DNA from 2 places in the Methylobacter svalbardensis genome. Region 1 is predicted to be linked to the other one. Evidence: riboswitches for the same ligand, from Rfam matches in the RefSeq annotation. Region 1 holds a riboswitch; the other holds the start of a gene.
The links. A riboswitch is a leader RNA that binds a small molecule or an ion and turns the genes downstream of it on or off. The one in region 1 is predicted to bind cobalamin.
Positions count from the first base shown of each region.

Region 2: another riboswitch for cobalamin. It lies ahead of RW114_RS17425 (TonB-dependent receptor domain-containing protein); the one in region 1 lies ahead of RW114_RS03270 (CbtB domain-containing protein).

Region 1 covers NZ_JAWPOH010000005.1:16,515-22,895, forward strand. The annotation lists gene RW114_RS03265 (TonB-dependent receptor) at 1-1,884, opposite strand, end outside; cobalamin riboswitch at 2,004-2,214, opposite strand; cobalamin riboswitch at 2,369-2,597, shown strand; gene RW114_RS03270 (CbtB domain-containing protein) at 2,731-2,928, shown strand; gene RW114_RS03275 (CbtA family protein) at 2,928-3,602, shown strand; gene RW114_RS03280 ((2Fe-2S) ferredoxin domain-containing protein) at 3,599-3,910, shown strand; gene RW114_RS03285 (cobaltochelatase subunit CobN) at 4,052-6,381, shown strand, end outside.
Region 2 covers NZ_JAWPOH010000070.1:61-6,441, reverse strand. The annotation lists gene RW114_RS17440 (DUF3418 domain-containing protein) at 1-1,619, shown strand, start outside; partial or broken gene RW114_RS17435 (transposase) at 1,954-2,159, shown strand; gene RW114_RS17430 (hypothetical protein) at 2,258-2,827, opposite strand; gene RW114_RS17425 (TonB-dependent receptor domain-containing protein) at 2,846-4,678, opposite strand; cobalamin riboswitch at 4,786-4,997, opposite strand; gene RW114_RS17420 (helix-turn-helix domain-containing protein) at 5,212-5,436, opposite strand; gene RW114_RS17415 (hypothetical protein) at 5,673-6,059, opposite strand; partial or broken gene RW114_RS21035 (IS4/Tn5 family transposase DNA-binding protein) at 6,368-6,381, shown strand, end outside.

The DNA.
Region 1 (6,381 bases):
CGGAGTCGTCACATAACGCGCCGAAGTCAACGCAAAGTCGGCATCCAGCGTCAACCAATCGGTTGGCTTGTAGTAATTGGTCCATTCAACGCCGTAACGATGGGACTTTCCGCGCACCTCGGTTGTACCGGCATCGCCAGAAAATACCAACTCCTGATTGCTCTCCAGCCACCATATTGCCAGGGTGCTATTCAAGCCTTTGATAAAGTTGCTGCGAATGCCGGTTTCAGCGCCGCGTGACTGGGCCATAGGCGAGATCTTGGCGGTACTGCTGTCTAGTGCGGCACCTGTAGCCGGATCAAATTGCAGCGTAGTGCCGCGCGCATCGTTGGAGTGGTAGCCGAAACCGCCATTGACAAAGTATTCGGTATTGAACCAGGGACCGATAATCAGGCTTAGCTTCGGACTGACTAGCGCTTGCCCTGCATTGCCTGAATTTGCCGCATTCACCTGAGGATCATGCATGGCCGTGTCGAGCACCGTGACATCGTTATGGATAAAATCCCCCCTTAAACCGGCGATGGTGCGCACTTTTTCATGCCAATAGGTCTGGTTTTTCAGATAAACGCCGGCAGTGGTCTCGCTGACATTGCTGTGGCTGACAACATCTACCAGCTGCCTAGCCTGAGTGCGATCCAGACCCAAGCCCATGATTTCATCGTGACGAAATTGAAAACCCACGGTATTGTCCATGTCAAAACCGAACAGCTTGTTATAGCGGGTATGTTCGATATTGCCTCCGGCTTGCACCCGATGTTCAAACTGGCGTATCTGGTCGCCGTTAACCGGGTTGTCCGCATAACCGGTAGAATTGGAATAGAGGTTTACATCGTAATAAAGCGCATAGATATTGGCGTCATTTTTCCAGTTATCGCCTTTGTTCCAAATATTGGTTGATAAGCTGTAGCGGTTGGTTTTGCCGCCATCCGTAGGATCCATCGTGCCGTAAAGGCCGAGCGTGCCGTTACCGACCAACGCTTGAGGGATCGGATTGGTTGCGGTCCAGTCGTTGGTATAGCCCTTCCCGTTAACCGACACCCCCCAGTCCTCTTTATCGAGAGTATAACGCAGCATGCCGTTGAATTTTTTCGAGTCCTCCGGTTGCTGCCAGACGCCGTCGTAGAAATTAAATTCTCCGGCGTAAAGCAAATCGCCGCTGCCGACTTTGTTGGAATTGGCTAGCAGGGTGCGGTAATAACCGAACTCGCCGCCGGTAAACTTCAAAATGCCTTCAGGCAATTTGTCCATCGAGAACATTTTCGAATAACCGGCTGATGAAAAATCGCCGACTTCCGCATAATACGGTCCCTTGCCGTATTCAATCTTCTTCACCAGTTCGGGAATGACGCTATTGATGTCCATATAGCCCTGCCCGTGGGCATGGGTAGGCATGTTCATCGGAATGCCGTCGACGTAAGTCGTAAAGTCGGTGCCGTGGTCGAGATTAAATCCGCGCAGGAAATACTGATTAGCCTTGCCGGATCCGCTGTGCTGGGTAGCTACAGCGCCGGGAATAACTTCCAGCAGCTCGCCGTTACGGGAAAGCGGACGGTATTCAAATTGTGCCTGACTGACTTCGCCCTGAGATGCCGATCCGGTTGTACCGATCAGGTCTTTTTCTCGCCCTGCTTCGACGACCATTTCATCAAGTTCCAAAGGTTGAGAGTCGGCGTTAACCATCGCGCAGTTAAGAGCCAGAAAAACACCGATACCAACGCAGATTGTAGCGTTTTGTTTTTGTTTGACATGTATGGCAGATCCTGTTCTAACTGCCAAACTGGACATGATAACCATCATATCGGGAAGATTTTTCGGGGTTTCCTGCGGATGTAACTGGGGATTAAAACCCGTGAGTAATAATGGGTCGAAGATAAAATTTTGCATGTGTCCTCTCTGCGCCGCCCGCGCATAATGGTTGATTTACACAACAGAGGACAATAGAAAACGAAAAATGACGCAAACGCGAAGCTGCACGGTCACTTTCGCAGACAGCCCTCCGCTGTACCGAATTAAACTTTCGGGCCGGTCTCCGGGCTTATAAGTGGCGTTAGCCTGAATCATCACCTTCCCATGCGTGAACACAGTGGCATCTCGATGAAACTTTACTTATATACCGTTGCGGGGGCAGCGTCGGATTCGGTCAAAACCTTACCGACTTCCCGTTTAACCATTGGGTCTGAAAAACCCTCTGGAACCTGAAAGCAGAAACGATTATAAGATTTTGTTTTGATAAAGCAAATTTACAGCGTACTACCTAGCCCTGTAAAAAGTTACTCATTCGGCAGATAATCTCCCATTGCTGTTGAATTAAGCCTTCATTAGCAATACCTCAACGCTTGCTAGTTTTTTATCGAGTGAATATACTAGCCCGGTAAAATTTGCTTTAGGTATTCATGGACTATCGTCCGCAGAATTGAAACGGGAAGTCGGTGAGTTTGCTCAAGATGCAAACAAAACCCACGCTGCCCCCGCAACGGTAAACAAGTAAAAGGTTGGTAAACGCCACTGTGTGATGCATGGGAAGGCGCTAACCTTGGAAGCTCTAACATGGCTTTCAACTCGTGAGCCCGGAGACCGGCCTGAAGTGATAATCGAATTTGTGCGCGGAGGGCGCTCAGATGGATTGCTCTCTGCGCGTCCGTCCTGCACTTTCTCCCTCGTACAGATTATTCCTGCCGATAACGCGCTTGCGTTAGCGGCTTTGCTGTCTCTTTATCCAGGAGAAACCCCATGTCATCAACACCTGTTTTGCTTGATAACGCTCAAACTCAAGCCCGTTCCGAAGCTTTAAAAGACAAAATATTTCCTGCCATGCTGGCCGGCATGTTGGGCTTGGCACTGTTGTACACCGCCGGTTTTTCTGACATTGCACCCTTACATAACACTGCACATGATGGACGACATTCCGCCAGTTTTCCGTGCCATTAATGTTTAATCTGACTACCTTCAGAGAGCTGCTTACTGCGGCTCTCTGGACCGGCTTGCTGGCGGGTTTGTTGCTGACGGCCGTTCAGCAAATTCAAGTCATCCCGACCTTGCTCCAGGCCGAAGTGTACGAAGAACAGGCCACAGCCAATGCCGACAATAGCCACGAACAGCATGAATGGCAGCCTGAAAACGGCTGGGAGCGGACATTTTTTACGGCGGTAGCCAATATCGCCTTGGGCGTTGGTTTTGCCTTGCTGATTGGCGCGGTCATGTGTTTGCGCGGCCGCACCGGCAGTTGGCGCATGGGACTGTTGTGGGGACTGGCAGGCTACACAACCTTTTTCGTTGCACCGTCTTTAGGATTGCCGCCCGAAGTTCCCGGCACAACAGCTGCCGAACTGACAGATCGACAAAGTTGGTGGCTGATCACTGTGCTCGATACCGGCTTCGGGCTGTCATTACTGGCTTTTGCCAAAACCAAAACGTACCGGTTTTTCGGTGCGGTGTTACTCGCAGCACCTCATTTAATCAGTGCTCCGCAGCCGGAAGTCCACAGCAGCGCTGCACCTGCCGAATTGGCACAATCCTTTATCACCGCCGCCGCTATTGCCAACGCTGTTTTTTGGCTGGCACTAGGCGGTTTGATGGGACAGTTTTACCAAAAAAAATCATGAGAACCCACGATAAACATGTCTTGATGTGTACCGGCTCGCGCTGTTCTGAATACAACACCGAAGCCGAAGCCATGTTCCAACAGCTGGGTCAAAAAATCGATGCCCGCCCCCAGCTCAACGTAAAACGCACCCGCTCCAACTGTTTTGCGGTCTGCAAAAACGGCCCGATCCTGGTTGTCTACCCTGAAGGCGTCTGGTATTCCTGTACCGACGAGACCGTGCTGGAGCGCATCGTCAGCGAACACCTGGAACAGGGTGTTGAAGTAACCGAACATGTTTTCCACCGCCTGGGTACCGGCGATGTCTGATATAGCGTTGCTGACCCATGCACCCAACGACCTCATGGTGCTACGAAGGCCCGTAGGATGTGCTGAGGCACGAAGCGCATCGCTCGCGATATTGATGCGCTTCACTGCGTTCAGCACATCCTACTACCCCACATGCAAAATATGAACGCTCCTATTGCCTTGCTGACCCATGCACCCAACGACCTCATGGTGCTGCAAAGCGCACAGGCGCAAATGCCGGAAAGTTTCCCCAAGGCCACCGGCATCAATTTGCAGGCCTTGGAAAGCGATGCGCAAATGGCCGAATTGTTGAAGCATCAGCTTGCTCCGGCGCGTATCATCGTGTTACGCGTATTAGGGCGTCTCGGCAGCGTGCCCGGCTTTGCCGATCTGCTTCGCCATACTAAAAATCAAGCGCAACACCTGATCGCAATCAGCGGCACCGGCGAACCTGACCCAGAATTGGCAGCCGCGTCCACCGTATCACCCGACGTGCTGCATCAGGTACAGGCCTATTTTCAGGCCGGCGGCAGCGTCAATATGGCGCAACTGCTGCGCTACCTTTCCGATCATTTTTTGCTGACCGGTTTTGGCTTCGAACCCGCAGTGGATTTGCCCGAACACGGCATTTATCATCCCGATTTATCGCAAGACGCCGGCATAGACGACTGGCTTGCCTTGCGAACGCCAGATAAGGCCAGCATCGGCATCGTGTTCTATCGCGCCCACTGGATGAGCGGCAACACCCGCTTTATCGATGCGTTGGTTTATGAGTTGGAAAAACGCGGTCTGAACGTATTGCCCGTGTTTACCTCGTCATTACGCGCAGGTCGCATCGGTTCCCTCGGCAACTGCTCCCTGCGTTGCTCTACCTCCTGCATCCATGCAGTCGTACCGATTGCGACACTTCTGACCTCCATGGATGGAGGAAATGCCGAGGATTGCCAGGAGCAATCTCGGCCGCCATCCCTGGCAGTCGGCCACAGCGATGATGCCCTTCCTATAGCATTAAGCTATTTTAACGGTGAGCAGGGCGCGCATATCGACGTACTGATCAACACCACCGCGTTTGCGATGGGCGAAATCACTCTCGGCGGCGCTACGCCCGCAGGCTGGTCGGTGTCGGTGCTGGAACGCCTCAATGTACCGGTACTGCAAGCCATCACCAGCGGCATGATGCAGCAGCAGTGGGAGCAATCGGCGCGCGGCCTCAATCCGCTGGATGCGGCAATGAACGTGGTCTTGCCGGAATTCGACGGACGCATCATCACCGTGCCGCTGTCGTTCAAGGCGAAAGCCTCCGGCCTGTCGAACGAACTGGTCGAATACCAACCGCTGCCGGATCGAGTCGCGCGTATTGCCGGAATCGCTTCGCGCTTTGCAAGGCTTAAACATCTGAACAATGCCGACAAGCGCATCGCTTTTGTGTTCACCAACTCCAACAGCAAGGCCTCGCAAATCGGCAATGCGGTCGGACTGGATGCGCCAGCGTCATTGATTCGAATACTTCAAGCCATGCAAGCTGCCGGTTACAACATCGGCAAGCTGCCGGAAAGCGGCACCGCGCTGATACATCAACTGATCGACCGTTGTGCTTACGACAATACTTATCTCACAACCGAACAACTAGCCCATGCCGTTGGCCGCGTACCGGCCGCGCAATATCAGACATGGTTTGACGACCTGCCGCTTGAGATGCAGCAGAAAATGACCACGCAATGGGGAGCCGCGCCGGGCGAAGCCTATGTGCATGACGATCATATCGCGTTGGCAGGCCTGGAACTGGGCAACAGCTTCGTCGCGTTGCAGCCGCCGCGCGGTTACGGCATGGACCCCGACGCAATTTACCACCAGCCCGACTTGCCGCCCACCCACCATTACTATGCGCTGTATCGCTGGCTGCGCGACGAATGGAAAGCCGATGCGATTGTGCATGTCGGCAAGCACGGCACGCTCGAATGGTTGCCGGGCAAAGGCGTGGGCTTGTCGGAAAACTGTTTCCCCGATGCGCTGTTGGCCGATATGCCGCTGTTTTACCCGTTCATCATCAACGATCCCGGCGAAGGCGCGCAGGCCAAGCGCCGTGCCCATGCGGTCATCGTCGATCACCTGACGCCGCCGATGACCACCGCCGACACGTATGGCGCGTTGGCCCAGCTGACTCAACTGGTCGATGAATATTATCAAGTAGAAGTGCTCGATCCGACGAAGTTACCGCTGTTGCAGCAGCAGATCTGGGACTTGGTCAAAGAAACCAATCTGGATACCGACTTGCAGGCCCGGCTGTTGCACCACGACCATGATCACGATGACGACCATCACCATGCTCACGAACATGAAGAACACCATCATGGACATCATCACGATGAGCATGACCACGATCACCACGAACATGAGCATCACGGTCACGACCATTGTCACCATGAACATGACGGACACGACCATGGACATCAAGTCGATGAGCATGACGACGAAGACGGCCTACCCGAACT
Region 2 (6,381 bases), on a different contig from region 1:
GGTTTTATGTCGCCAACCAGAAACTGCTTGAAGAAGTGGGCATGATCCAGCATAAAGGCCGCCGGGTCGATCTGGTCGAAGATGAGCAGTGGCTGTATGAATTCTACGACAGCAAGCTGCCGCCCGAGGTAGTCAGCGGCATTACGCTGGATACCTGGCGCAAGACGGCCGAACGCGCCAATCCCAAGATCCTGTTTTTAACCAAGGAGGATTTGACGCGGGATCAGGAGCAGGATTATGTCAACGAATGGGATTTCCCGGACAGCAAGAAGATCGGCAACCTGACCATTCCGCTGCAATACCGGTTCGAGCCGGGGCATGATGAAGACGGGGTCACGGCGATCGTCCCGGTGCATCAATTGAATCAGGTCTCGCAAACGTCTTTCGACTGGCTGGTGCCGGGCTTGCTGGAAGAAAAATGCATCGCGCTGATTAAATCCCTGCCCAAGAACATCAGGAAACATTTTGTGCCGGTGCCCGAAACCGTCAAGCAATGTCTTGAAATCGAGCCGGATTTTAAAGGGGCGTTGCAGGAATGGCTGGGCAACCGCTTAAGAAAACTGACCGGCGAGGCGATTCCGTTAAATGCCTGGAATACCGAAGCCCTGACCGATCACTTGAGGATGAATTTCAGGGTCATAGACGATCAAGGCCAGTTGCTGGATTACGGGCGCGACCTGAAAAAATTGCAGCTCAAGCATACCGCCAAAGCCGGAGACAGCTTCGACCAGATTGCCGCCGACGAGCTGAACTACACCGGCTGCATCGGCTGGGCGTTCGACGACCTGCCGGAGACTTACCAGTTTATCCAGAAGGGGCAGTCCTTTGTCGGATTCCCCGCAATCATCGACGAAGGCGATGCGGTCGGCGTGCGTATTTTCGACACCGAGCAAAAAGCCGCATTACAGCATCAGGCCGGATTAATGCGCCTGTTTCAGCTGCAACTGCGCAAGGAATGCACCTATGTGAGCAAAAACATGCCGAAGTCGGCGGCCGCAGAATTGACCTATAACCGCTTGCCGAAGCATCCGCTGATTGGCGAAGATGCGGATGCATCGTATAAAGACGACATGCTGTATTTAGCCCTGTACGGCGTATTTATTGAAGGCCGAACCATCCGCACCCAACAGGCTTTTGAGCAAAGTCTGCAAGCCAACAAAGCGGGACTGATCGGCGCCGCCAATGAAGCCGGGAAAATCGCGCTGGAAATCATGGAGCTGTACGGCGCTATCAAAACGCAGTTGAGCCGCCTGAATGCGAATGATCCGCTGGCGAAAGACATTAACGAACAGCTGGACTTGATGATCTATGCTGGATTCATCCGCAACACGCCTTATCAGCAGCTCAAAGCCATCCCGCGCTATTTGAAGGCCGTGCAATACCGTCTGGATAAACGGGATAACAGTCTGCAAAAAGTTCAGGAAGTCAGCCGTTATGCGATTCGGTATTGGAAGGACGTGGAGAAGAAAGCCAAAAAAGACAAGGTCATACCGGAACAAGACCCATTCCGCTGGATGCTTGAGGAGTTTAGGGTATCGCTATTCGCCCAGCAGCTTAAAACCGCTTATCCGGTTTCTGCAAAGCGGATGGATAAGTCTTGGGATGATAGGGGATACTAGCGTATTACACCATTGGAAGCCTGATGACTTGATCGGGGCGTTGGTTCCGAATGGCTTGTTTTAATCGCGGGCTCGTCCGCGAAGCAGAGATACTTTCTTTTGCGTCGCCAAAAGAAAGTATCCAAAGAAAAGGCGACCCCCACACCACGACAATCCCTGCGCTTCTCGATTTTTAATGGGTTTGCCGGAAAGCGCTTCCCAGCCCCTCTGGCAAATGGACAGCGGCAAAACGACACGCGAACATGATTCGTCGTTATGGCCGTGCTCTAGCCGGTGCCCGCTGCCCCCGCTGCCCCCGCTGGCCATTGGCAGACAAAGTAGCTGAAGTGAAAGAGCTGTTGAAGCCAGGGGCGCGACGCTTAAATACTTGCCGCCTTATAGTCCTGACCTGAACCCGATTGAACAGATATTTGCCAAACTGAAAGCATTGTTGCGTAAGGTCGCAGAACGAACTTATGACAAGCTCTGGCAGGCTATCGGCCAAATCATGCCGATGAATGCCTGAATTATTTTAAAAACGCAGGTTATGCTTCTGACTAACGGAAAAATGCTCTAGATACCGTAAACCTTTCTGACTGATATTGGGTTAACTACAATACCCCCTGGGACATAACGGCCGCTAACCCGAGGCGACTCCTTTAAATTTCTTTATGATTAGCCGTCAAAGCTGGCAATGACTTGGCCAGCTTCATGATGCCATAACCCAAGACTATATAAAGCAGGGCAGAACTGACATAAGGCGGGTAATACTGGGCTACCCGTGCAAAATATTGTCCCCAGGATAAATCCGGATAACGGCCTGAAAACAAATAAAAGCTGCCGTTTGAAATGGCGAATGCAGCCGACGCCGCCAGCGTCACCACACCAAACTGCATTAAAAGTACAGTCGGTTTCAACGATTTAAACGCCGAACAGTAGCGGCCTGCAAACCACATGACCGCATAAGTGGGAATCAGGAAAACATAAGCAGGCGACACGCACCAGCTGCTGGTGCCGTTTGCGATGGCAATGTAATCGATCAATCCGGCCAGAACCAGCAAGAAGGGAAACAAAGCCTTTTTGCGGTAAAAACCGGCAAAGAAAAAAACCGCCAACGAGGCATCGGGCAGATGCCAGACGTCGCCAAAGTGGTGAAAGCGCGTCAGTGCCATCAGCGCGATCAGCGGAATAGGTAAATACTCGGCTTGCAGCCATTGTTTTATGTTCATGATGTTGTTCCCCTTAGGTTAGTTGTTGTAGTGGATTGAAACAAAGAAGTTCCGGTCTGCGGTATTGTAGGTGTTAATGGTTTGATACTGTTTATCCAGCAGGTTATTCAGCTTTGCGCTTAGCATCCAGTTTTTATTTAAATGATAGGCCGAGCGTAAATCAACGGTTACGTAACCGGCAACCTTGGTTCTGTTCAGCGCGTCATCAAAACGGTCGGATTGAGCCAGCACCTTAGCGCCCAGATCAAACTGTCCGAATGAGCGCGATAAATCATAAGATAAGGTTTTTTCAGCCCGGCGCGGCAGTCGCGCATTAGTCTCCCGGTTTTTAGGGCTTAACAGGCTCATGTTCAACTTGCTGTTCCAGCCCATCAACTGCGTGCCGATTTCGGCTTCAATGCCGTCAATTTGCGCCTTGCCGACATTTTCCGCGCTGGCTAGAAAGGTAGTCGGGTTTGTTACCGTCACGATCAAGTTATCGATATTGGTATGGTAAGCGCGAACTTCCCATTGCAGCCAATCATGGTCACCGGCCAATCCCGCTTCGAAAGACGTTGATTGTTCGGCTTTCAGCGAGGGATTGCCGAATCCGGGAAAATAAAGCTGGTTAAATGACGGTGCTTTGAATGCATTGCCAAAGCCGGCAAACGGACTGATGCCGTAGCCCCCGTTATAACGCCAACCGAAATTGCCGGTCAGCTGTTCGCCAAAGGCCTCGTTTTTATCCCCGCGTACCGATGCGTTGATAAAGTGATTGTCCAGAATGCGGCTGTGCAACTCGGTAAAAATGCCTGCATCATAACGGGATCTTTCGTTGTAGGCGGTTGAGCTGTCGACCTGATCCAGCCGGTAATCGGAACCGATAACCAACCGGTGATCGTCGGACAACGCAACTTCATTCAGCCAGCTGGCGTTCCAGCGGGTACTGCTAAAGCGGCTGGAAAATGTCCCGTCAGGCGCAAAGTTGTCGCCGTCGTCGCGGCTTTGTCCCAAGCGCAGTAGTGAGCGCCAGTTATCGACAATATTCATGCTGGCGGTAGTGCCGACGGTTTGTTCGACAAATTCGGTTTTATTTTGGAAGTTACCGTCAAACTCGGATTTTCCCTCAGCCCGCATAAAAAACGCCTCAACTTCGGCACTGTTGTCAAAACGGTGGCCTGCTCGGGCATTCAGCGCGGTGTTCAGGTAACCGTCCTTGTCCGGCTGATTAACGCCGAAGCGTCCGGGGATAGGCTGCCGGGAATTAAAACCCTGAGAACCGAACTGCGATGAACCCAAGCCATACCAGCTGTTTTTCCATTTGCCGCTGACCGTATCGGAAACGCGGTAAGTATCATAAGAGCCGCCTCCCGCATCCAGGGTGACGCTGGGCTTCTCATTTTGTCCGCCTTTGCGGGTGAATATCTGGATAACCCCGCCTATCGCTTCCGAACCGTAAAGGCTCGACTGAGGCCCGCGAATGATTTCCACCCGCTCGACCTGATCGAGCGGAATAAATTGAAAGGGGGTAGTGCCGGAGGTGACGGAGCCGATTTTGATGCCGTCAATCAATACCAGTACGTGGTCGGAATTGGTTCCGCGCATGTAAATATTGGTATCCTTCCCGTAGCCGCCGCTTTGCGACATGTCGATTCCGGTCGTGCCGCTTAGCAGTTCCGGCAGGGTTTTAGCCTGCAGGCGCTCAATATCCTTACGGGTATAGACAGTGGCCGCAGCCGCCAGCTGGTTTTTAGCGGTCTCTGTCCGGGTTGCGGTAACAACCAGATCGGGAAGATTTTGCACAGTTTCCTGCGCATGTAATTGGGTAGTAAAACCCGTGAGCAATAATGAGCCGAAGATGAGTTTTTGCATATGTCCTCTCTGCGCCGCCCGCGCATGATGGTTGCTTTACACAACAGAGGACAAACGAGAGATGACGCGGAGCTAGACTGTCACTTTCGCAGACAGCCCTCCGCTGTACCGAATTAAACTTTCGGGCCGGTCTCCGGACTTATAAGTGGCGTTAGCCTGAATCATCACCTTCCCATGCGTGAACACAGTGGCATCTCGATGAAACTTTTACTTATATACCGTTGCGGGGGCAGCGTCGGATTTGGCCTAAACCTTACCGACTTCCCGTTTAACCATTGGGTCTGAAAAACCCTCTGGAACCTGAAAGCAGGGATGATTATAAGGGGTAGGGAGGATAAAGCAAATTTACGAGTTGGTAGGCTAAAGTATACAAGGGGGGTTAAACCAGTTCACCCTGAGTCGTGAGCTTGTCGAATGATCTACCTGTGGAGTAGGCAGATTTGGATATGATGATGCAAAGAGTGTTTAGATTTTGTGTGATTAGCTTCCAAACTAGAGCATTTCTCCATTAGTCAGAAGCATAGCCTGCGTTTTTAAAATAATTCAGGCATTCGTCGGCGTGGAACTGATCGATGATTTGGCCGGTACCCGCCGATCTGCTTAGGATGAATGCGGCCGGTCTGTCGCCAATACTGATGAACGTTTGACACAAAGGCAGGACTGACTTGATAGAGCGCGCTGACTTCGCGTGTCGTTTTGCCGCTGTCAACGGCATTCGCCGCAAGCAGTCGCAAATCTTCTGAATAAGGACGGGGCATTGTCGGCTACCTCGGTGACTGCTAAATTTTGCTATTTTAACAATAGATTTGATCATACGTAATGGATAATTGCTCTAGGTCCGAATTTGACCATTTCACCGCCACCGCAAACATTATGGAATATCGAAATGCCTGCGGCGCGATAATAACATTTTACTAAAATGAAAATGACTATCTTAACTTTTTAATAAATTGGTCTGGGTAATAGAGAGTCTTGCCTATTAAATTTTAAAATATTACTTTTTAATAAAGTAATAATAGCCGCCGAATTTTCCTTTCAGGGTCATGTTTTTGTCGTCTTTGTCTACTAAAGTAAATAGGTCGAATCTGTTATTTCCGACAAGATAAACCTTTAACTTACCATCGTCTATTTCGTAATTTACGGGCGGTTGATCATAGTATGTGCCATCACGTGGAATATGCAAGATTGTTACTTTATCATTTTTAAATACCCAGGTATCTTCTCTCTTGACAGCATCTTTATCGGTTATAAAATTTTTGCTGTGTTCCAGTTTCCAGGTACCTTCTACTTCTTTTGTAGATTGCAGGGTAATATCAGCATAAACAGCACTTGTAAAGACAGATAAAATTAATAGCCCAGTTGCTAGATTTGTTTTTTTCATGTTTACTTTCCTAATCTTAATTTAAATAATAAAGCGAATTATTCTGTTCGCATGCTTTAGAGAATCCAAGTATTTTTGTATCGCGCAACAGAAGCTTGAAGACGATCCAGCCACTACGGGAGAAGGAGCGCTAAGCTTTAAAGCGCCGTTCGATACCTCGGTATCGAAGCCAAGTATGCGCCCGAAAGAGTTGGATAAACAGCGGTTTGTTATGTGCCGTTGGAAGAGGCTGTTTTTAAGGGACGTTATTTAACCCATCTCCTTACACACAAGTTGTTAAGATTTAGTAAAGTAGAATCATTTTAGCTATGAATTGGGCAAA